Regions from separate parts of the Metabacillus sp. YM-086 genome, predicted to be linked through region 3. Evidence: riboswitches for the same ligand, from Rfam matches in the RefSeq annotation. Region 3 holds a riboswitch; each other region holds the start of a gene.
What was found. Region 3 has a riboswitch for cobalamin ahead of ACEWK1_RS22490 (ribonucleoside-diphosphate reductase subunit alpha). Riboswitches for the same ligand answer to the same signal wherever they lie in the genome.
Positions count from the first base shown of each region.

Region 1: linked by a shared signal. The riboswitch ahead of ACEWK1_RS11060 (DUF4430 domain-containing protein) and the one ahead of ACEWK1_RS22490 (ribonucleoside-diphosphate reductase subunit alpha) in region 3 are both predicted to bind cobalamin.
Region 2: linked by a shared signal. The riboswitch ahead of ACEWK1_RS22045 ((2Fe-2S) ferredoxin domain-containing protein) and the one ahead of ACEWK1_RS22490 (ribonucleoside-diphosphate reductase subunit alpha) in region 3 are both predicted to bind cobalamin.

Region 1 is NZ_JBLUOI010000020.1:57,860-66,123, reverse strand. Features, by position in the region: gene ACEWK1_RS11080 (DNA alkylation repair protein) at 1-1,055, shown strand, start outside; gene ACEWK1_RS11075 (coiled-coil domain-containing protein) at 1,480-2,676, shown strand; gene ACEWK1_RS11070 (GTP-binding protein) at 2,909-4,099, shown strand; gene rpmG (50S ribosomal protein L33) at 4,127-4,276, shown strand; cobalamin riboswitch at 4,463-4,647, shown strand; gene ACEWK1_RS11060 (DUF4430 domain-containing protein) at 4,777-6,603, shown strand; gene ACEWK1_RS11055 (DUF4430 domain-containing protein) at 6,697-7,500, shown strand; gene ACEWK1_RS11050 (energy-coupling factor transporter transmembrane component T) at 7,507-8,264, shown strand, end outside.
Region 2 is NZ_JBLUOI010000070.1:16,890-25,153, forward strand. Features, by position in the region: gene ACEWK1_RS22015 (GNAT family N-acetyltransferase) at 1-500, shown strand, start outside; gene ACEWK1_RS22020 (alpha/beta-type small acid-soluble spore protein) at 533-730, opposite strand; gene ACEWK1_RS22025 (hypothetical protein) at 831-959, opposite strand; gene ACEWK1_RS22030 (OFA family MFS transporter) at 1,048-2,247, opposite strand; gene ACEWK1_RS22035 (MFS transporter) at 2,624-3,946, shown strand; gene ACEWK1_RS22040 (hypothetical protein) at 4,016-4,162, shown strand; cobalamin riboswitch at 4,268-4,465, shown strand; cobalamin riboswitch at 4,694-4,882, shown strand; gene ACEWK1_RS22045 ((2Fe-2S) ferredoxin domain-containing protein) at 5,007-5,390, shown strand; gene cobJ (precorrin-3B C(17)-methyltransferase) at 5,474-7,057, shown strand; gene ACEWK1_RS22055 (sirohydrochlorin chelatase) at 7,078-7,992, shown strand; gene cobK (precorrin-6A reductase) at 7,989-8,264, shown strand, end outside.
Region 3 is NZ_JBLUOI010000074.1:1,948-10,211, forward strand. Features, by position in the region: gene ACEWK1_RS22475 (universal stress protein) at 1-185, shown strand, start outside; gene ACEWK1_RS22480 (globin-coupled sensor protein) at 318-1,628, shown strand; gene nhaC (Na+/H+ antiporter NhaC) at 1,831-3,198, shown strand; cobalamin riboswitch at 3,375-3,555, shown strand; gene ACEWK1_RS22490 (ribonucleoside-diphosphate reductase subunit alpha) at 3,681-5,972, shown strand; gene ACEWK1_RS22495 (ribonucleotide-diphosphate reductase subunit beta) at 6,036-7,082, shown strand; gene sda (sporulation histidine kinase inhibitor Sda) at 7,262-7,426, shown strand; gene ACEWK1_RS22505 (HAD family hydrolase) at 7,513-8,193, opposite strand.

The DNA of each region.
Region 1 (8,264 bases), on a different contig from region 3:
AGCTGAGTAAGGAATTACAAGAATATGATCCACTTTTTAATCAAGTAGAATTTTTATCATCCGTTTATGCAAAAGGTTGGGATGAACTGGCATTAAAACAACGTGTCCGTCGTATTACTTTGAGTTTATCTCAAAGTTTACCTCAAGAATTTGGTGAAGCTGTGGCACTATTAAAAAAAGTGGCTCCTTCTTTTCAAGGAAGTCTTGGTGGTATCATTTTTCCGGATTACGTAGAGGTTAATGGATTACATAGTTGGGAGAAATCGATGGAAGCACTTGAGTATTTCACTGTGTTTTCAACTTCCGAATTTGCAGTAAGGCCTTTTGTGATGGAAAATCAACCTAAAATGATGGAGCAATTTTTAGAATGGAGTTCACATGAAAATGAGCATGTCAGAAGGCTCGCAAGCGAGGGTTCTCGTCCAAGGCTTCCGTGGGGGATTGTCTTAACAAACTTGAAAAAAGACCCTTCACCCATCTTTCCAATACTAGAAAATCTAAAGGAAGATCCTTCTCTATATGTAAGAAAAAGTGTCGCCAATAATATAAATGATATTTCAAAAGATCATCCTGAGCTTGTCCTTCATTTAGCAAAAAGATGGCTCGGTACAAATGATCGAACGAATTGGATTGTTAAAACGGGATTACGTACATTATTAAAGAAAGGTGTTCCAGAGGCACTTGAATTATTTGATCTGGGGAAAAATGAGCATATTCATGTCTCAAATTTATCTGTTACAAAAAAAGTGGTAATAGGAGAAGCTATTACATTTTCGTTTCATGTTATATCAATGGATAAAGAACCAAGAAAGCTTAGACTTGAATATGCGATCGATTTTGTAAAAGCAAATGGAAAGCATTCGATAAAATCATTTAAAATATCCGAAACTTCCATCTCACCAGGAGAGGAAAAAACTTATACAAAAACACATTCTTTTAGGGATTTATCAACAAGAAAACATTATGGTGGAGAACATATACTACATATTATAGTGAATGGTGAATACAAGGCCGAAGAGAAATTTGAAGTGATGAAGAGGACACAAGAAGAATAATCATGTGTCCTCTTCATGATAGTGGATAAAGTAGTAAAAAAATTGTCACAATCTGGGAGAGGAGAAGAACTAACTTAAATTGAGTTTAGGTAAGATTCCTCATTGATAAACTTCTTTTCTCCCTCCTTTTAACCTACTACAATCAATTTATCTCTTTTTTTATACATTTTTAGCCCTATTAATTCTATTAATAGATAAATACTAGAATTAGGATATGAACTATGTTACAGTTGTAAATGTGCTTTTTTGAGGCGAAAAAAAGCTACATTTTGTTACTTTTGAAATATAAATGTAATATTAACAACATAGTTTTGTCATTTTTTGATGATATACTTCTAATTGTGGCTAAATAAGTAAAATAGTATTGTATAAAAATAGATACATAGAATGATTCATGTACGAGAAACGAAAGTAGGGGAAGAGAATGTCGAAAAAGAAACTAGTTATCATGAATTTAGCTGTCATGATTGGATTAGGCAGTTCATTTGCAATTCCTTCGGTTAACGCTGAAACAAGTACAGAAGTTCAAAAAGAAATTAAAGATCATACTCAGGATGTACAAGAAGTACAAGCAGAGTTAGAAAATTTAAAGAAACAAAGTGAACGCGTTGATGCAGCAATAAAAGATAACGAAGCTAAGATTAAGCAAACAGAAGAGCAGATTCAAACTTCTCAAGACGAAATAAACGCTATGGATTCTGAGATCGCTAAACTAGAAGAAGCTATTAAAGAACGTACAGAAATTTTAAAGCAACGTGCAATTTCTTACCAACACAGTGGTGGGAATGTTGAATATATCGATGTTTTACTAGGATCTACTAGTTTCGGTGATTTTCTAAACCGTGCACTTGCGGTAGGGAAAATTGTAGAAGCAGATCGTTCGATGATCTCACAGCAAGAAGCTGATGAAAAAGAGTTAAATGAAAAGAAGGTTGCAAAAGTGGAAGTGCTTTCAGACCTTGAAAACTTAAGAGCAGATTTAGAAGGCATGCAGGCTGATATCCTGGCACAAAAGCAACAAAATGATCAATTAAGAAAAGAACTTCAAGATGAAAAAACAGCAAAAGAAGCTGCAATTAACAGCTTAAAACAAAAAGCAGCAGCATTAGCAGCTGCAGAAGAGGCTGCAAAGGCAGCTGCTACAACCACAAACTCATCTAATTCTGTTACAACGGCAAAAGGTACTTCAAATAATACAGTTACATTTGAAGACACACCTGTAAATCCTAACGGTACTGTTAATGATTTAATTAGTGCTGGTTATAAATATATTGGAAATTCTGTTTATGTATTTGGTGGCGGAAGAAATTCTTATGATATCGCTAATGGTCGATTTGATTGCTCTGGATTCGTAAGCTGGGCATTCTCAACTGTGGGAGTAAGAGTTGGAGCAAGTACGGAAATTCTTAAAAATACTGGTACAAGAGTTCCAACAAGCAGCATGCAACCTGGAGATATGGTATTCTTTGATACATATAAAAAAGATGGACATGTTGGTATTTATGTAGGTGGCGGTAAATTCATTGGTTCTCAAAGCTCGACTGGTGTTGCAATCGCTAATATGTCAAGTGGTTACTGGGCACAAAAATTTAATGGTCGCGTTATGCGTGTGAATTTATAATAGAAACAGAAAGGCTGGCATCTGGCATTTAGGTGTCAGCCTTTCTTATTTATGTTATTCCCGAAATTCTCTTTTTAAAACTTTTTTATTAAACTTATTGCATATCGACGGAAGATAGTATAATATGTAAAACGTAACTGTTACGATTTGTTTTTTTGTGTTTTTATCTGATAAGTTACATAAAATTATAAATTCTAAATCGTAATCATTTTGTTTTGTGTAGGAGGATGACATGGAAAATAGAAAGATACCAGTAACGGTCTTAAGTGGCTATTTAGGTGCTGGAAAAACGACATTATTAAATCACCTCTTAAGTAACAAAGATAATAGGAGAATAGCCGTTATAGTTAATGATATGAGTGAAGTGAATATTGATGCCTTACTTATTAAACAAGGTGGATTTTCCCGAACGGAGGAGAATCTTGTTGAGCTTCAGAATGGCTGTATATGCTGTACACTGAGAGAAGACCTCATTATAGAGGTGAAAAAATTAGTGAAACAAGGGCATTTAGATTATCTGGTTATTGAATCATCCGGTATTTCTGAGCCTATTCCTGTAGCCCAGACATTCACATATATAGATGAAGAATTAGGGATAAACTTAACTGAAATATGTGAACTAGATGCAATGGTAACTGTTGTAGATGCTTATCGGTTTTGGCTTGACTATTCCTCTGGGGAGAGTCTGCTTGACCGTAACGAAGCAATAGATCCAACAGATACAAGGGAGGTAGTAGATTTGTTAATTGATCAAATAGAATTTGCTAACATTCTTGTATTAAACAAATTAGATTTAGTAGAGCGAGAAGATATAGATGAATTAAAAGCGGTTCTCCATAAATTGAATCCTGATGCCACAATCATTGAATCTATTTTTTCAAAGGTAGCAATCACAAGAATTTTAGATACGAACCTTTTTGATTTCGAACAAGCTAGCCAATCCGCAGGGTGGATACAAGAGCTTATGCACGAACATATACCTGAAACAGAGGAATACGGAATCACCTCTTTTGTATATAAGAGGAAAATACCGTTTCATCCTGAAAGGTTTATGACTTGGCTTGAAAATTGGCCTGTAGACGTCGTTAGGGCTAAGGGGTTTTTCTGGCTTGCTTCACGTAATGATATAACAGGACTTCTCTCACAGGCTGGTCCCTCTATTATCATTCAGGGAGCAGGAAATTGGATTGCTTCTTATTCAAAGGCAGAGCAGGATCAATTTTTAAAAGAAGAACCTGAGTTATTAGCAAAGTGGGATCACACATACGGTGATCGATTAACAGAGCTTGTTATGATTGGGATCGGCATGAACCGTGAATTGATTGAAAAAGCTCTAGATGAATGCTTATTAACAAACGATGAAATGAAACAGGATTGGTCTTCTTTTAACGATCCTCTTCCAGCTTTTACTGCAGAAAATTAATTTTATTTTTCCAAGGAGGAAATCTTAATGAGAGTAAAAATTACATTAGCATGTACAGAAACTGGTGATCGGAATTATATTACAACAAAAAATAAGCGTAATAACCCCGATCGAATTGAACTTAAAAAATATTGCCCACGATTAAAGAAATATACAGTGCATAGAGAAACAAAATAAGCGAAAAAGTCATGATCATGATTCAAAGATCATGGCTTTTTCTTTTTGAGTCAACCAGGGAATAAATAACGCTATATTATATGAATGAAAGGAAAAAATGATTTTTTGTAGTTTCTACCATATATATGCAGACTCCTACATATATTGACACCATTTTCATACTAGACTATGATTAAAACAGTTAAAATGAATATGATAAAAATAGGTTGATAGTATTATCCTATCATGAAAAGGGAAGTCTGGTGAAAGTCCGGCGCGGTCCCGCCACTGTAAATGAGAGTCTTTACAAATTTGCCACTGTCTATAAGATGGGAAGGCTGTGAGGATGTTGATCATAAGTCAGGAGACCTGCCTATTTTTTCACCTCGTACTACGCGGATAGGAGGGTGTTAAGAAAAGAAAGGTCAATAATTGGACATTTTTTTCTTAACGACTGCAATCCTCTTACATAGAGGCTTTTTTTTTGCCTCAATAAATTTTTATAGATAGGAGAGAACACGTTGTTCAACAAAGTAAAGCATATTATATTATCTGTCCTTTTCGTTTCTACCTTATTCGTTAGCACCTTTCAGACAACTGTATTTGCTGCAGAAGGGGAAACAATATCAGTTGTTGGGAATAACAATGAACTATTACTAGATGAAACAAACTATACATTTGCAGAGGATACAACTGCATTTGATGTACTTGTTCAAGCTGTTGGCGAGAGCCAGATTGAGTATACTGAAGGGGAATATGGAGTTTTTATCACAGGTATTAACGGATTAAAAGCAACCGACCCATATTATTGGGCATTTTATGTTAATGGTGTTCAAGCACAAGTTGGCGCAGACAGTTATGTTGTACAAGAGGGTGACGAGATAAGCTTTCGTTATACTGATTGGACAAAGCCTTCTGAAAATAGCGTGTCACTGCAAATAGTTGGTAATAAAGATCATGTGATTTTACCTGAGCCTTCATCAATTTCGTTCATTGATCAACCAACTGCATTTGATTTATTAAAGATTGGTTACGGACAAGAAAAAATCGAATATGAAACATCTGAATATGGCGTGATGATTACAAGTATCGGAGGATTAGCTGCTGAAGGTACTTATTATTGGGCATTTTATGTCAATGATGAGATGGCATCAGTTGGAGTTGACAGTTACAAGCTTCAAAAAGCTGATAAAGTAACATTAAAATATGAATCTTGGGAAACACCGGCAGAAGAACCTACAGAGGAAGAGCAGCAACCTGAAGAGGAACAACAGCCAGTTGAGAAATTTGATCAAGCTGCCCTTAATAATGCAATAAATGCAGCGAGTCAATATGTTTTAAAACAAGAGGTTGGAGACTGGCAGGCAGTGGCTTTGAAAAAGGCAGGAAAAACATTGCCGGCTAGCTATCTAGCAAACTTGAAAAAACAATTAACCGAACGTCAAGGAAGTTTTTCAAAAATTACAGATTATGAGCGACTAACATTGGGTGCTTTAGCAGCAGGTGAAGATCCAACAAATATCGAAGGGTATAATCTTGTTCAAGCTATCTATAATGGAAATGTAACAAAGCAGGGATTAAATGGGGTAGCTTATGCCCTTATTGCATTAGATAGTGCTAACTTTGAAGTTCCATCTTCAGCTAAATGGACGCGAGAAGCATTGGTCAATGAATTGCTGAAGAACCAAAACGATGATGGTGGCTGGACATGGAGTGGTGAAGCAACGAGTGACAGTGATACAACGGCTATGGTATTAACTGCACTTGCTCCATATGTTGAATCAAACGCGGATGTGAAGAGTGCCGTAGATGAAGCTGTAAAATATCTATCAGCTCAATACAAAAATTCAAAAATTGATAACAGCTCAACAGCTGCACAAGTAGTTATTGCGCTATCGGCATTATCAATTGATTCACATAGTAGTCTGTTCTCAAAAGACGGTGTTAGTTTAATCGACTTTTTGCTTTCCTACCAAAATAATGATGGTGGCTTTGATTGGCAAGGTGGAGACACTAGTGACTCATTTACAACAGATCAAGGCTATAGAGGAATTGTTGCGTATCAATTATTTTTAAATGGAAAAGGATCTTTATATAGCCTAAATCTTGAAAAGAAAAACACAGAGACTCCTGCTGACAACAATGAAACTCCTGTTGTAGTGAAGGACGATGTTGATAAAGATACATCTGAAAATATTAGTACGACTAAAAATGATCAACCAGAAAAAACAAAAGGTTATCCTCTACCAAATACTGCTACCCAAAGCTATAACATGGCATTAATTGGTCTTGCTTTACTTATTATAGGAATAACTAGTTTGTATGTTAGAAAAAAACAACAACAATAACGAAATGAAATGCCCTCTCCATTTGGAGGGGCGTTTCCCATTTATGGATGATCGTATTAGAAAAACAATTGGAGGTGTAACGCTTTGTCAAAAATGAAAACCTTTCTGCTGATCGTGTTCTCAACAATTTTATTCTTTACTGCAGCATGTGAAAAAGACGAAGTATCACCGGTATTAAATGAAGAAGCAAGTGAGGAAACGCAGTCAAACGATAAGAGTGATCAAGAAGCTGAACAACTAGCTGATTCCACAAAAGAAGTCGAATCGGAAGATAAACAAGAAGTGCAAACGGAAGAGAAAACTACAGAAGAAACAACGGCTGTTGTTAAAGAAGATAAAAAAGAAGAAACAAAAGAACCATCTTCTACATCATCACAAAGCAAGTCTTCTAATACAACGACTAGTACAACAAACACTTCTGAAAAGAAAGAAACAGAAAAAGTACAAAGCACTACTCAAAAGACTGAAACAACAACAAAAAAAGCTACAAATGAATCAACGAGACAAGATACAACGACTGCTACAAAAGAACAATCAACCACTCCACCACCGAAAAAGGAAGAACCAAAGCCTACGGTTACCATTTCAATTGTAGGTGATAGTGAAAAAGGAACCATTCTTCCTGCTACAAAGGTTGTGATGAGTGAAGGAAACACAGTTTTGGATGTGACATTAACGATCTTAAAACAAAAAGGTATACCTGTTAGTGTAACAGGAAGCGGTTCATCTGCGTATGTGGAGGGTATTGATAATTTATTTGAATTTGACAGAGGTCAATTTAGTGGCTGGACTGTAAAAAGAAATGGTTCAACGTTAAACCGAAGCGCAGGTGTTATTGCAGTCACTAATGGTGATACTGTTCAGTGGATTTATACAACAAATTATAATGAGGATTAATTGATCATGAATAGAGGAATTCATAGCTTTCATCCTTTCGTTAGTTTTTTTTATTATGTGGGCGCAGCAGCACTGGTCATGCTTTATAAGCATCCGGTGTTTTTATTTGTTGCAGCTCTTTTGTTCATTTTTTTTCATTTACAGCTTGATAAGGGGAAAACATTAAGAAGCTGGCTTGTTATGATGTTTTTTCTATCTATTTTCTTTCTAATTATTAATCCTTTAATCAATCGAAGAGGAACTCATATTTTATTTTATTTATATCATAATCCTGTCATGTTAGAGGCAATTATACAGGGAGTGATTTTAGCATTATCAATCTTTACGCTATTGGTTTTATTTGCTTCGTATAACCTTGTGATCACAGCTGAGAAGTTTTTATTTCTTTTCTCTAGGATACTTCCTCAATGGGCTTTACTAACGATGCTTTCTATGAGATTTGTGCCATTGTTAAAACGTAGATTAAGAGAAATAGAATCGGTACAAAAAGGGAAGGGTTTGTATGTTTCAGAGGGGAAAATTCGAACTCGTGCAAAGAACGGTATTTTACTTATACAAATTTTATTAACATGGTCTTTAGAGGAAGCCATTCAAACCGCAGATTCTATGGCCGCACGTGGGTACGGTCTAAAAAAAAGAAGCAAATATACGCCTTTTAAAATGAAAATACAAGATTGGCTTGTACTGTTTACGTTACTATTGATAGGAAGTGTAGCAGTAGCAGGCTGGTGGCTGGGAGATGGGGTGTTAAGCATTTATCCTAT
Region 2 (8,264 bases), on a different contig from region 3:
TGATTATTCGAGATGCGTTTAAGGGAGAGCTACCGTTCATTAGGACACAAAGAGTTTTAGCATATAGCGAGCATGCAACATCAGTTTCATCAGAGCATTGGCAGGCACTAAAACAAGCCATCTCCTCTGAAGCAGATGTTCAAGATGGAGTAGAGTTAATTGTGGCTGAAATAGATGGGGAAATTTTAGGAAGTGTTGCGTTATTTCCACCACAATCTGATGCATATGAAGGAATCGTTGATAAGCTTGATTATTCCGAAATACGTTTACTTGCTGTTTCTACGGAAGCTAGAGGAAAAGGAGTTGCTTCAGCATTAATTAAGGAATGTATGAAACGAACAAAAGAAAAGGGCATTGATTCTATTGGACTTCATACAGCTGATTTTATGAAAAGTGCAATGAAATTATATGAAGGTTTTGGATTTGAACGAATTCCGCAGTATGATTTTGAACCTGCAAATGATGGTGTCATTGTAAAAGCTTTTAGACGTTCAGTATAAAAAAGGGACCTCATCTCTGAGGTCCCTTACCTTTAAAATTGCTGATGATTCTGAAGTTGGTTTTCTGCCATTGCAACTAAACGCTTTGTCATTTCCCCACCAACAGAACCGTTCGCACGAGCTGTCGTATCGGCTCCAAGTTGTACCCCAAATTCATTCGCAATTTCCTCTTTCATGGAATTAAGAGCATTTTCTGCACCAGGCACAACTAATTTGTTGTTTCTTGCCATTGTACAACACCCCTTTTGAATGATTAGGAACTCCCGAGCACTACAATCAGTTGCTCATGAATTATTGTACCCGCTAACTCAAAAAATATTGAGGATCTCTTTATTTAGATTGCTGGCGATTCTTTACTTTTTGCTTCATTTCTTGTGTACGGTCATCCTTTTCAGAGCCGTAATGGAAATTTGTTAATTTACCTGTATCTGGTGGTTGCATTGATTGGTTTTTATTCATCTTTACCCCTCCTTTGATTCACTAATAGTTTGTGCAAATGCATGATGTTTTGAGGTGGGAATTTGGCCCAATCCTTATTACCACAGATTTAGTTTCTTAAAGGTTCCTTACTTAGTAATTCATCTGATGAAGAATGAGAAGGTACCTTAATAAATTTAGCCATAATGATTGCCAATACGCATATAAAACCTGCCAAAATAAATGCTTGAGTAAAAGAAATGGCTTTAATGATAAAAGGTCCAGCGAAGGCAGATAGCCCGTATGCTTGATACATAAAACCATAATTTGTGCCAATGTTTTTTGTCCCATAGTAATCTGCCGTTACAGAAGGAAAGAGAGCGAGAAAACCACCAAAGCCAAAGCCAATGAAAGAAACTGCGATTAAATAAATTGGATAGTTCATGAAACCTGTGCTCATATAAAACATAATGAGTGCAGTTAATGCGTAAATGATCACAAGTGTATTTTTTCGTCCAATTCGATCTGAGATTTTTCCTAAAAGAATTCGCCCAGCAGCATTGAATAATGCAATCACCATTACGGCATTTGCAGCTTGCTCAACATTAAGTTTTACTAAATCAACCCCAATATCTACTGCGAAGCTAATAACAAGAAGCCCTGAAACACTTCCAAATAAAAACATTGTCCATAATAGATAAAACTGATACGTTTTTAACATTTGAGCTGGTGAAAAATCATTTGTTTTTTTAGAAGAAGTTATGGATGTGAGATCATCATTAGGTGGATTTTTTAATAACTGTGCACCTGTCACAACTAATACAAAATAGAGTATTCCTAAATAAAAGAAAGAAGACGATACACCAAAAGTATCAATTAAATATCCGATAACAGGCTTATAAATTAAACCACCTAAACCGAATCCGGCAACTGCAACTCCACTAATAAAGCCTCTTTTATCAGGAAACCATTTTACACATGCTGATAATGGACAAACATAAGTCATCCCGATTCCAATTCCACCTACAACACCGTAGAAAAAGTATAACTGAAATAATGTAGTCGCTTGGCTGGATAGAATTAAGCCAACTCCGAGTAAAATTCCACCTATTGTTGCTACCCATCTTGGTCCGATGCGGTCTTGAAGTCTTCCTGCGAAAATTGTTGTTAAGGCAAATACTGCAATTGTGATGGAGAAGGTAACAACAATATCTTCCTTTGCCCAACCAAACTTATCCATTAAAGGTTGATTAAATAAGCTCCAGGCATATACTGCACCTAAATTAATTTGAATAAGAATTGCTCCTAATACAACTAACCATCTGTTCAATTTATTTCCTCCTATGTTATTAACAAATAAAAAAGAGACCAACGGTGACAATAGATTATCAACGTGGTCTCTTGTGCACTCACTTATAGTGTTTACAAAAGCAACCAAATATTATGATTTTGTAGCTGTATCGAAAACAGCCTATTATTTAAATAACTTTAAAAATGATATGATTTCCATCCATCCTTATCCATGATATTGATGTTGGCTATCAAGATGTCTTTAAATTCAACTCTTCTTATTATGTCATAGTTTTTCTTAGTGTCAACGCTATTTTCTGTGAATACGCTTAATAGAGCTAACGATCTTTCGGGCTCTTTACATAACCTATTCCATCTAGGGAAAAGTAAAATGAAAAGAAATGGGGGATAATCAAATGGGAATAAAAGACATATTACAACTAGAAAAGCCGCTACTTATCCTCCTTTTTGGTGTTTTACTTTCACATTTAGGAACATATTTGGTTACACCGATGCTTCCGATTATTTTAAAAACAGATGCAGGTTTATCCATTGGCCAAATTGGAATTGTGTTAGCTAGTATTGCCATTGCTTTTCAGGTCGGGAGTGTGGCCGGAGGAGTTTTAGCTGATCGTATTGGTCGAGGATTTACGATAGGACTTGGAGCTTTGATTGCTGCTTGTGGACTTATTGGGTTTGGTTTATTCACACAGTTTTCTCTTTTGATAGTGACTGCTATTACGATGGGATTTGGTACTGGATTAAATGCTCCTTCAACAAAAGCAGCCATCGCAGCTTTTGCTTCTTCTGAGAACCAGACAACAGCTTTTTCGATAAGAGGCATAGCTGCAAATATTGGGACAGGCTCGGCTGGATTAATTGTTTTTTTCCTTTTAACAGGAGCATCTAAAATGATCTTTTGGATTGCTGGTGGAATTTATATCCTTTTAGCACTACAAAGCTGGATTTTTCTCCCAAAGGGTTGCGGTGATGTGCCATGTGAGGGAATTCCTAAGGGAGCTTACAAACAGGCATTTCAAAACAAACCCTTTATGGTATTTAGCTTTGTAACGATTTTTATATGGGCTTTATATGCACAGCTATCACTTGCATTACCACTTAGAGCAACAGTTATTTTACCGGAGCCTAAAAATGTTGCGTTGATTTGGACAATTAATAGCTTAATTGTTATCTCATTACAAGGGTTGATTACAAAGCGAATTATTAGGAAAGTAGAGCCTCTAACTGCATTAGGTTTAGGGATTCTCTTCATAACGATTGGAATTGCCTCGTTATTTTTTGCACAATCCTTTTTCCATTTGATCCTTAGTGGAGGAGTGTTTGTTATTGGTGAAATGATGATTCTTCCTACAATAGACAGCACCATCTCACAATTGTCAAAAGGAGAATTAATCGGGTTGTTTTTTGCTTTATCAAATGTTGTTTACGGTTTAGGAGAAGCTGGTGGAAAATCAGCTGGTGGAAGAATTCTTGGAGTAGGAGAAAATACTTTAACACCTGTTTTCATATACACCACCTTAGGACTTGTACTAATAGTAGTCGTTACTTTTCTTAAAAAATGGAAGCCACTTAGACAATCGTTACAACAGGCTTCTTCAAAAGAAAACAAGCCTAAGGATGCACCCAGACTTCCAAGTGAACCTGGACAACATCGAACACATCCTGTAAACAGATGGGAACCAGAAGTGTTTTTTAGAAAAAAGCCACGAACAGAATGATGATATCAGATGCATAATCAAAATATTTTAGGTGAAAATCTTATTATAAAACAAAAGGAGGTTACAAGCATGAGCGTTTATGAAAACTTTCCAGTCGCAAACTTAGATAGTGACCAATTAAACAAAATCATGAGTTTAGAAAAAGAATTAAGAAATGAAACAAACGAAAATATTGTGTTAATAGCATATGATGAAAAAGATGAAGGAATGGAATAAGTCACCATTTTTATTGTAACTTTTGTCACTTTATCCAACAATATGTTGAAATATCATTTTGCTTGCTTTAATATAATACCTATCAATTGATAACAACTTAAAATAGTATACGCTGTAAATTAAGATGCCGCTAAAGGCTTAATAGGGAATTCGGTGAAAATCCGGAACTGTCCCCGCAACTGTAAGTGTCGACGAAATAAGCAATCCACTGTATTGAAGCTTTGTTAAAAGTGATATATGGGAAGGGGCTTAAAGTAGAGTGAAACACAAGTCAGGAGACCTGTCTTAATTTATCAAGTTTCAGTTTCTTCGGGAGGTGAGAAGGTGAGACGAATGCAACCATATGAAATTTATTGGATTGCTTTCGTATTGCCTTTTCATCCGCTCAGTAAAAATCTGAGCGGATTTTTTTGTACTATCAATAAGTATAAGATCTTATTCTTGAGTAAAATCTTTTGCATTTAACTTGGAGATTGTTTTTTAAAAAGACATATTTTAAGAGACAACCTAATACGTTTAGATGAGTAAACTAAATAGAGTTTAAGATTAGGTGCACTTCAGATATATGTAGTGCTTAAAAGGGAAGTCGGTGAAAATCCGACACGGTACCCGCCACTGTTATGGGAAGCCTTATAACATAATGTCACTGAATGCAACCGGGAAGACGTTATAAAGCTATGAACCTAAGTCAGGAGACCTGCCTAACTTTTAATACTGATACCTACGGGCATATAGGTAGACGTGTAGTAGAAAATGCTAGTCATTTGCCATTTTTTAATGCACCTCTGCCTATATAGAGGTGCATTTTTATTTGAAAAAATTTTAATAGACTGGAAGTGTTAAGATGACGACTTGGAATCTTACAGAAACAAAGCACCATGTACTCATTTGTAACGGAAGCAGCTGTATGAGAAAAGGTGGAGAAGAAGCAACCCAGGCAATAAGAGAAGAAATCACAAACTTAGATTTGGATGCAAGCATTCATACAACAAGAACTCGTTGTAATGGCAGATGCAAAGATGCTTGTGTAATGGTGGTTTATCCGGAGGGAGTTTGGTATAAAGCTGCAACTCCAGAAATAGCTAAGAAGATTGTTCATGATCACTTAGTTGGTGGAAATGTGGTAGAAGACAGTGTGATCTACACATATGATAAAGACCATTTTTCTGCACCTGAAAATTCAGAATCGATTACAGGAATAGCTAAACCGCAGAAGAGTAACGTTTAATACCGTTATACATTTTGGAAGGAGGAATTTACTTGCTAGGAAAATTACTTGTGATCGGATTTGGCCCAGGAAGCTTTGAACATATGACAAAAAGGGCTCAAGATGCGATTCAAGAAAGTGACTGTATTATTGGATACAAAACATATGTTGAATTGATTCAGGACCTTTTAACAGATCAAGAGATTATTAGTACAGGAATGTCAGAGGAAGTAAGCCGTGCCCAAGCAGCTGTAAAACTTGCAGAAGATGGCAAAACAGTCGCGGTCATATCAAGTGGTGATGCCGGAGTGTATGGAATGGCCGGACTAGTTTATGAAGTTTTAATTGAAAAAGGTTGGTCAGAAGAAACAGGTGTGAGCGTTGAAGTCATTCCGGGTGTTTCGGCTATTAATTCATGTGCATCGCTTTTAGGTGCTCCGATTATGCATGATGCATGCACAATCAGCCTTAGTGACCATTTAACTCCTTGGGAATTGATTGAAAAGCGTATTGATGCAGCTGCTCAGGCTGATTTTGTTATTACTCTTTATAATCCTAAAAGTGGTCGCCGAACAAGACAAATACAAGAGGCGCAACGGATTTTATTAAGCTATCGTTCACCATTAACACCAGTTGGACTTGTAAAAAGTGCGTATCGTGACAGACAGCATATCGTTATTACAGATCTTGAGCATATGCTTGATTATGATATCGGAATGCTTACAACGGTTGTGATTGGAAATTCATCAACATTTTTATATGACAATAAAATGATTACGCCAAGAGGTTATCAACGTAAGTATACGTTAAATACAACTGAGCAGAGATTAAAGCCACATGAGCGTCTTCGACATGAAAACGAACCATGGGCATTACATAAAGGTATTAACGATATGCCACCAACTAAAAAAGCAAAAGCAACGAAAGAAAAAGATAGCTCTTTGCAACTTGCGTTAGAAGCGTTGCAAAAAGTTAAGGGTAATACAGCTTCTTCCATTAACGAAGAAAAGGCTCAAATTTCTGTAAACAACCCGATTACATCGATTTTTGAATTAGCCGTCAGCCCTGGTATTGCAAATAAAAAATTCACTCCAAAACAGATGATGACTCTTGCAGAAGTGACAGGGGACGATGGTTCAATGGAGTATACACCACATCATCAAATTCTGTTACGAATACCTACTAGTGAACCGGAAGTGATCACCGAAAAACTTAAAGATGTTGGATTTCTATTAGAACCAATTGGTGATGTTTTTCAAATCAAGGCTTGTGATTTTTGTGAAGGAGAAAAGAAAGATTCCATTCCATATGCAGAGGAGCTTCATGAAAAGTTAAGTGGGCTAGATTTACCAAAAGAATTAAAGGTAGGATTTAACGGCTGTGGTATGGCATGTTTTGGTGCTGTGAATGAAGACATTGGAATTATTTTTCGAAAAGGAAAATTTGATTTATTTTTAGGAGCTAAAACAGTCGGCAGAACAGCCCATCCAGGTCAGCCGGTTGCTGAAGGAATAGAGCCTGAAAAAATCGTCGAAGTGATTGAAAATATTGTTCATGAATACAAGGAAAAAGGACATCCAAACGAAAGATTTTTCAAGTATTTTAAACGTGTAGGTAATGTTCAAGGCTATTCATATAGGGACATGAGTCCAAAAATTGAAATTGAACCAGCTCCGTGCGGAGATTAATAAGGATAGGGGAGAATACTATGAAAGCAATTTTACTCGTTGGACATGGAAGTCGAGATCATGAAGGAAACGACCAAGTAAGACAAACAATTGAAGAGCTAAAGCCACAACTAGATTCGGAGCTTTTAGTGGAAACCTGTTTTTTAGAGTTCGAACGACCAACTATTAACCAAGGTATTCAAACATGTGTAGAAAAAGGGGCAACTAGTGTTTTTGTCATTCCACTAATGCTACTTGCAGCAGGACATTCTAAAATCCATATTCCAGCAGCGATTGATGAAGCGAAGGAAAAGTATCCTCATGTATCATTTACGTATGGAAGACCTTTTGGCATACATGAAGAAACAATGGAAATTTGTAAAAGCCGCTTAGAAGAAGTTGGCGAGAAAATCAACGAAGAAGATCCTGAAACAGCTGTTATTTTGTTAGGTCGCGGTGGCAGTGATCCTGATGCAAACAGTGATTTATATAAAATTACAAGACTTTTATGGGAAAAGCTACATTATAAATTTGTTGAGCCTGCTTTTATGGGTGTAACAGATCCGTTAATTAAAGAAGGCGTTGAACGCTGTGTGAAATTAGGCGCAAAGAGAATTGTTATTTTACCTTATTTCCTATTTACTGGTATTTTAATCAAACGTTTAGAGAACATGATTGAAGAGTTTCAACAAGAGTTTCCAGAGGTTGAATTCAAGCTTGCCGGCTATTTTGGCTTTCACTCAAGACTTAAAACAATTATAAAAGATCGAATTCAAGAAGCGTTGCAAGGTGAAGTGAAAATGAACTGTGATACATGTGTATACCGAATTGAGGCAATGGAACATATTGATCATCATCACCACCATGATCACGATCATGACCACGGGCACCACCATCATCACCATCATGACCATGATCACGAGCATCACCATGAGCCAGAGGTTCAAAAACTATGATTCTTTTTTTAGCCGGTACAAGTGATGCTAGAGCACTAGCACTAACTGTGAAAGAAGCAGGTTACAACATTCTTACAACAGTCGTCACAGAGAATGCAGGAAAAGAAATGCAAAAGGTCGGCTTAGATGTATATGTAGGAAGGCTTACGGATGAAGATTTTACAACGATGATTAAAGAACAAGGCTTTCAAGTGATTGTAGATGCTAGTCATCCGTTTGCAGAGGAGGCTAGCAAAAATGCACTTTTGGGGGCAAAAGCAGCTGGTGTTCCA
Region 3 (8,264 bases):
AAGCAGACGTTGCCGTTTCATATGGTGAACCTTCTGAAGGAATTGTTACTTATGCAAAAGAAAACAATGGAGATTTAATTGTTGTTGGTAGTCGAGACATGAGCGGCCTAAAAAAATTAATCTTTGGAAGCGTTAGTGAAAAAGTATCACAACGTGCTTCCATCCCAGTATTAATAGCTAAATAATCATACACATTGGTGGAAGGGATCACTCTTCCACTTTTTTAATTTTAAAATTTCTGTTAAATCACTTCATATTTATTATTACCATGCCGATATACCTAATAAGTATATATTTTTGAAATGGGGAATGGTTTGATGGGAATTTTGTTTAAAAAAGAGAAAAAAACTACAACATCGGCACTAAGTGACAACCTTAAGAATCAACACGTTTCTGCAGTTGTTTTAAATATATCAGAAGTTGAATTAAAAAAGCAGATTGGAATGATCGATCTAACAAAAGATGATTTGGTAACCGCTTTATCAATACAACCATATATTGAAAAAAATATTGAGGAAATTGTTCGCGCATTTTACTCTTCATTTGAAGCAGATAGTGGTCTTATGGGCATTATTAATGAACACAGCTCAGTAGATCGTTTACAGCAAACCTTAAAAACACATATTATGAAAATGTTTAACGGTAATCTTGATGATGAAGATGTAAAACGAATGAGAAGAATTGCTCATATTCATGTAAAGATCGGTCTTGAAGCAAAATGGTATATGGCTGCTTTCCAGCAACTACTTAATTCAATCATTGATACAGTGGAGCCGCATCTTAATACAAAGAAAGAAATCATTACCGTTGTTCAAAGTATTAGCAAACTCTTTAATTTGGAACAGCAAATTGTTTTAGAAGCATATGATAATGAATATGCCAAAGTTCGCGATGAAGCAGAAGCTGCCAAGGAGCAAATACGTGCCGAAGTAAATCAACTTGCAACTCAGCTTGCTGAGGCAAGTGAAAATACAAATGCATTTATTCAGGAAATTCTTGCTCAATCACAAGAAATTGCTTCTTATTCAGCAGACCGCTATGAAGCAGCTTCAACTGCAGAAGGACAAGCACACAACGGAAAAATTGATCTAGAAAAACAAAATGACCTTATGTCTTCTATTGAGAAAAGTACGGTTGAAATTCTACAACAAATGAAGTCACTAGAAACAACTTCTGAAAAAATTAATCAAGTTGTTTCTATCGTAACCGCTATTGCAGAACAAACGAATTTACTGGCTCTAAATGCTGCTATTGAATCAGCACGTGCAGGTGAATATGGTAAAGGTTTCGCCGTTGTTGCGAGTGAAGTTCGTAAGCTTGCTGAAGAAACAAAAAATTCAGTTCAAGGTGTTTCAAGCTTAATCACAAATATTCATAACCAAATTGATAGTATTTCCGGTTCTATTAATCATGTTGCCGAGCTTACAACTAAAGGAACTGATCAAATGAATGACATGAACTCATTCTTTGATAACATTCTTGAAATCATGAATAAAAACAAACAGCAAAGCGAACAATCTAAAACAGATTTAATGAACTTTACAAATGTTATTAACGATGTTTCTAACAACATTAATTCAATTGCAGAAACATCCGAAAATCTAAAAGTAATGGCTAGAACAATATAGAGTGATGTTTAAGACCAATGGTAATCCATTGGTCTATTTTGATGCACTTCAATTCCAAAGAATAGTATATCAATAAAACAAAACACAAAATATCTTTATCTATTTAATCATTTTCTTAATTTGATTGACAGAAAAAACTAGATTGGTATAATACTTTTGTACGAAAAAGCACAAAAGCGTTCAAGCTATAAAGGAGTATATCATGAATGATCAAATAAAAACCTTTACCTTTCAACAATCGTTACTAGTTTTGTTACTAGTATTAGCAACGATATTTGCCAGTTTATTTGTATTAAAAACAGAACCACATATTGCCTTACTTGTTTGTTTAGTTCTAATCTCAATCATTGGCTTACTTCATAAATTCAAATGGAAAGAATTAGAGACAGGTATTGTCCAAGGCATACAAAATGGAATTCAACCTATTATTATATTGGCACTTATAGGTGTATTAATTGGTGCTTGGATGAGTAGTGGGACAATTCCAACAGTTATGGTTTATGCTTTAACTGTTATTAATCCAGAATACTTATTAATGACCTCCCTTTTTTCATGTATGGTCATTTCAAGTTTAGTAGGAAGCTCCTTTACAACAGTTAGCACAATTGGTGTTGCTTTAATGGGAGCAGGTATGGCAGCAGGCTTACCAATTGAATGGGTTGCTGGAGCTATCATTTCAGGCGCATGCTTTGGTGACAAAATGTCTCCAATGTCAGATACAACAAACTTCGCTTCTGGTGTTTCATCTGTAGATTTGTTTACTCATATAAGACATATGACATTCACTACTTTACCTAGCATTCTAATTGCAGCCGTGATCTTTTTTATTTTAGGTCGAATCACACTTATTGACTTTACGTCAATAGATGACATGAAAAACATGATATCTATTATAGAATCTCAAGTTAACATTAGCATCATCACATTGTTTTCACCTCTTATAGTCATTATTCTGGCTATAAAAAGAGTTGCAGTTATCCCATCTTTAGTGATTGGTATTATAACAGCAGGAATAACCGCCATCGTTTTTCAAGGATTAATGCTGAATGAATTTCTAACAGTTTTACAAAATGGAACTTCTTATTCTATAGAAAATGAACAGGTAAGTAATATGCTAAACCGGGGCGGCCTACAATCAATGATGTGGTCCATCTCACTTATCTTAATTGCCTTTGCCTTCGGTGGATTACTTAATGCATTACACATTATCCCTACATTATTAAATGGATTAATTGACCGTATACAATCAAAGGGACAGCTTATTTTATCAACTGCCGCTTCATCGTTTGGCGTAAACCTATTAACCGGTGAACAATACTTATCAATTCTTATCCCAGGTCAATCATTTAAAGGTCTTTACGATAAAATCAAGCTTGACCGCAAATATTTATCACGAACACTTGAAGATGCCGGAACATTACTTAATCCCTTAATTCCATGGGGAGTTAGTGGAGCTTTCTTCGCTCAAACACTTGGTGTACCCGTTTTAGCGTTTTTACCATTTGCGTTCTTTTTATATCTCTCACCAATATTAACAGTTATATATGGATTTTTTAGTAAACGTGTATAAAGAAAGGGGCTGTCATTATTTTGACAGCCCCTTTCCTTTACAAGTTTCTATCAATCTAGATAATTTTCGACAAACGAAAACAATTGGTTGATTATTTTGTATATGTGCTATATCATGGAAATATATCTAATTATAACTATATATTGATTTATCAACCAAAACATAAAACTATATATTGTATTTTACAAGATTCAGGTGCCAATTAAGGCTGAAAAGGGAATCTGGTGCAATTCCAGAACTGTCCCCGCAACTGTAAATGTGACGAATTGAGAAATCCACTGTACATATTAGGTATGGGAAGGACTCATAGTAGGACGAGCATAAGTCAGGAGACCTACCTATATCTTGTGGAAGTTTCAATTTCTTCGGGGACTGAGAAGGTGAGACGATAGCTGATCATTGAGGCTCTTTTTGCCTTGAACTCTCCTCTGTCGTTTTATCTCTCTCCCTGTGTTACTAATTCAACAGATGGAGGAATATTTATGAGCATCGCAACATCAACATCCCCTATTATTTATAACAACAAAAACGACCAGGAAGCATTTGACATATCCAAATTAACTTCATACATTGAAAGCATTCATCAAAACTTCCCTTCTTTACATATAGATGACTACTTAACACGAATCCAAAACACGATCGTACAAAGAGAGTCTTATACTACAGATCAACTTACTAATTTACTCATTCTAGAAGGCTTGTCAAATATAAATGAACAAGAGCCAGAATGGACATACTTTTGTGCGCAAATCTACTTATCAAAACTGTATAAAGAAGCTGCAGAAAACAGAGGTTATGATAAAAAGCAAAAATATGGAGATTTTTATGATTTAGTGAACACTCTCGTTTCAAAAGGACTCTATAGCTCTAAGCTTCTTGAACAATATTCTCAAAGTGAACTTTCACAAATTGGTTCCTTTATTAAGCCGGAAAATGATAACCTCTTTACATATATTGGCCTAAGAACATTAGCAGATCGTTATTTAACACGTGATTTTAGTAAACAAACATATGAACTGCCTCAAGAGCGTTTTATTATTATTGCAATGACATTAATGGCAAATGAAAACAAAGATCATCGTCTTGAGCTTATAAAACAGGCGTATTGGGCAATGAGCAACCTTTATATGACCGTTGCAACACCTACTTTATCAAATGCAGGAAAACCTGTTGGTCAATTATCGAGTTGTTTTATTGATACAATCGATGATAGTTTACAAGGAATTTTTGATAGTAACACTGATATTGCCAATCTTTCAAAATCTGGTGGAGGTGTTGGTGCATATCTAGGAAAAATTCGAAGCCGTGGTAGTGATATCCGCGGGTTCAAAGGCGTGTCTTCTGGTGTTATTCCATGGATGAAGCAGCTTAACAACACTGCTGTTAGCGTTGATCAATTAGGTCAGCGTAAGGGAGCCATCGCTGTTTACTTGGATGTGTGGCATAAAGATATCTTTTCATTTCTTGATTCGAAGCTGAACAATGGTGATGAAAGAATGCGGACACATGACTTATTTACTGGTGTGTGTATTCCTGATGTATTTATGGAGCAGGTTGAAGCACGTGGTGATTGGTACCTATTTGATCCCCATGAAGTTCGTAAAGTAATGGGCTTTAGCATCGAAGATTATTATGATGAACAAAAAGGACAAGGAAGCTTTAGAGAACGCTATTGGGAATGTGTTCAAAATGAACAGTTATCTAAGGAAAAGGTCCCTGCGATTGATATTATGAAGCGAATTATGATCAGTCAGTTAGAGGCTGGTACGCCATATATGTTCTATCGAGATGAGGTAAACCGCAAGAATGCCAACTCACACCAAGGAATGATTTATTGCAGCAATTTGTGCACAGAAATCACACAAAATCAAAGTCCTACAACAGTTGAAGAGCAATTCACTGAGGATGGAAAAATCATTACAGTAAAAACACCAGGTGATTTTGTTGTATGTAACCTTTCCTCTATTAACCTTGCAAAAGCTGTTACAAATGATGTTTTAGAAAAACTTATTCCTATCCAAGTAAGAATGCTGGACAATGTTATTGATCTTAATACCATTCCTGTTCTTCAAGCTAGATTAACAAATGAAAAATATAGAGCAATTGGTTTAGGAACATTCGGTTGGCATCATCTTCTTGCCCTAAAGCAATTAAAATGGGAAAACGAGGAAGCTGTTTCCTACGCGGACAAGCTATATGAAAGAATTTCTTATCTAACGATTCAAGCTAGCATGGAGCTTTCAAAAGAAAAAGGTGCTTATCCTGTTTTTAAAGGCTCCGACTGGGAAACAGGCTCCTACTTCGAAAAAAGAGGCTATTCCTCAAATGATAGTGATTTAAATTGGGATAGTCTCAAGAAAGATGTTCAAAGTCATGGAATACGTAACAGCTATTTAATGGCAGTTGCGCCTAATGCATCAACTTCAATTATTGCAGGCAGTACAGCGAGTATTGACCCAATATTCCAAAAGGTTTACTCAGAAGAGAAGAAAGATTATAAGATTCCAGTTACTGTTCCAGATTTGAATTCTGAAACAACTTGGTATTATAAATCGGCCTATTTTATTGATCAAAAATGGAGCATCAAACAAAATGCTGCTAGACAGCAACATATTGATCAATCCATTTCCTTCAACATATATGTGCAAAACACAATAAAAGCTAAGGATTTACTTGATTTACACATTACAGCATGGAGAGAAGGATTAAAAACTACGTATTACTTACGTTCAACTTCTAGCACAATTGAAGAATGTGACTCATGCGCAAGTTAATAAGAGGAGCGTCTTTAGTTTTGAGACGCTCTATAAACTTTTTTCAAATAAAGGAGTAATTCTATGCAAAACACCACATTATCGAAGCGCAAAATTATGGATGCAAATGCTCCCAATCGCTCAACAGCTATTATTAATGGAGAAAGCTCAAACGTTTTAAACTGGGATGACGTTGCGTTTCCTTGGGCATATCCTCGTTATAAAAAAATGCTTGCCAACTTCTGGACACCATTTGAGATCAATATGGCTCAAGATATTAAACAATATCCAAACTTAACAAATGATGAGCAGGATGCATTTTTAAAAATTATTGGTCTTCTTGCCCTTTTAGATAGTATTCAAACTGATTATGCGGGAAAAGTATCAGATTACATTACTGATTCAAGTATAAACGCATTAATGATCATGCTGGCACAACAGGAAGTTATTCATAATCACTCGTATTCTTATGTATTATCTAGCTTAGTATCAAAACAAAAGCAAGATGAAGTCTTTGAATATTGGCGAAATGAACCTATATTAAGAAAGCGTAATGAGTTTGTCACAAACGGATATCAATCATTTGCTGAACAGCCAACTGTTGAGCATCTTCTAAAATCAATTGTATATGATGTGATATTAGAAGGTCTTTTCTTCTACTCGGGATTTGCCTTCTTCTATAATCTAGCACGCAATCAAAAAATGGTAGCAACTAGCACGATGATTAACTACATAAACCGGGATGAGCAAATTCATGTTGATTTATTTGTTCAAATTTTTAAAGAAGTATTAAAACAATATCCTGAGTATGATACCGAAGAGCTTGCGTCGTTTGTCAAAGAAACGTTCATTACTGCTGCTGAGCTAGAAATTGAATGGGGACGTTTTATTATAGGCAACAAAATGGATGGAATTAATATTCAAGATGTTGAGGACTATATTAAATTTTATGCAAATGTCCGTTGCAATCAGCTGGGATATGAACGCCCATTTGAGGGATATCGCTCCAATCCGTTGAAGTGGATCAAAGCATATGAAGAAGTAGATCTTGGCAAATCAGATTTCTTCGAACAAAAATCAAGACAATATACGAAGGTCAATCATGTAGATAACGGCTTCGATGACCTATAATGACCAAGATATAAAGTTTAAACAAACGTTTATTTAATTGTTTTTTTGAACACTCAACAGAGTTTTGCTTATCTTATAAATATATTAAACAAAAATTCTACATCTTTTTACATAAAGTCGTTTAACAGTGTACTCTATGTGGTAAATAAATAGAGAGCGATAAAGTAAAGGATGATAATATGAGGTTTTCAAAACTATCAGATACAACTTTATTAAATAGTTTTCATGAAGCTAGTAAATTACATTTAAGTCCAGATTTTATTAAGTTGCTAGAAAAAGAGATTAACGAAAGAGGACTTAACAAACCAAATTTCCTAAAAAAACAACTAAAGAAAATTAATTAATATTTTTAGGCTGCCCCACCAATTGGGACAGCCTTTTTTGTCGGATACTTTTTTTGATGGGACTTGAGGAGGGCTTGCAACAAACTTTATACGTCTTTACCTACTCCACCTTTCTCTCTCTCTATAATATCAATGATCTCAATTAAATCCGTCACACAATAATCAGCAGCAGGAGCATGGCTAAAATGAGTATTTTGCTTCCAGATGGTTTTCATCTCCACTTTTTTTGCAGCTTCGATATCATTTACTGGATGGTCCCCTACAAACATACTTTCATCTGAAGAGACTCCCAATTTAGATAACGCTCTAATAAATATCTCTCGATCAGGTTTTTTAATCCCCTCATTTTCAGAAATCAGCATAACATCAAAATAATTATCTATCTCCAACGCTTTGATATTGTCCATCTGAAATTGACCAAATCCATTTGAAATCATCCCAAGTTGAATATTTTGTTGCTTTATTGTGTCTAACATTTTTTTCAGATGATCAAATGGGGTACAATGTCTTGGGAAAAACGCAAGGTAATCCTGAAGTAATTGAGAGGCTGTTAGATCCTTTATTTTCAACTCTTCAATTAATTGAGCATACACTTTATCTTTCCATACATATCCATGTTGATCTAGTTCTATAAAACGATTAATGTATTGGTCATTTGGTATATGCTTTATATTTAGGCGTATGTACTGATCCTCAATAAATTTTCGAAGCGATAAATCACGATTCAACAATGTACCATCTAAGTCAAACAATATTGCTCTTATCATACGATCCTCTCCTAAACTGAATTCTCTCTATAGTGTAAAATTATACCACTTATACTAAAATAAAGGCTCAA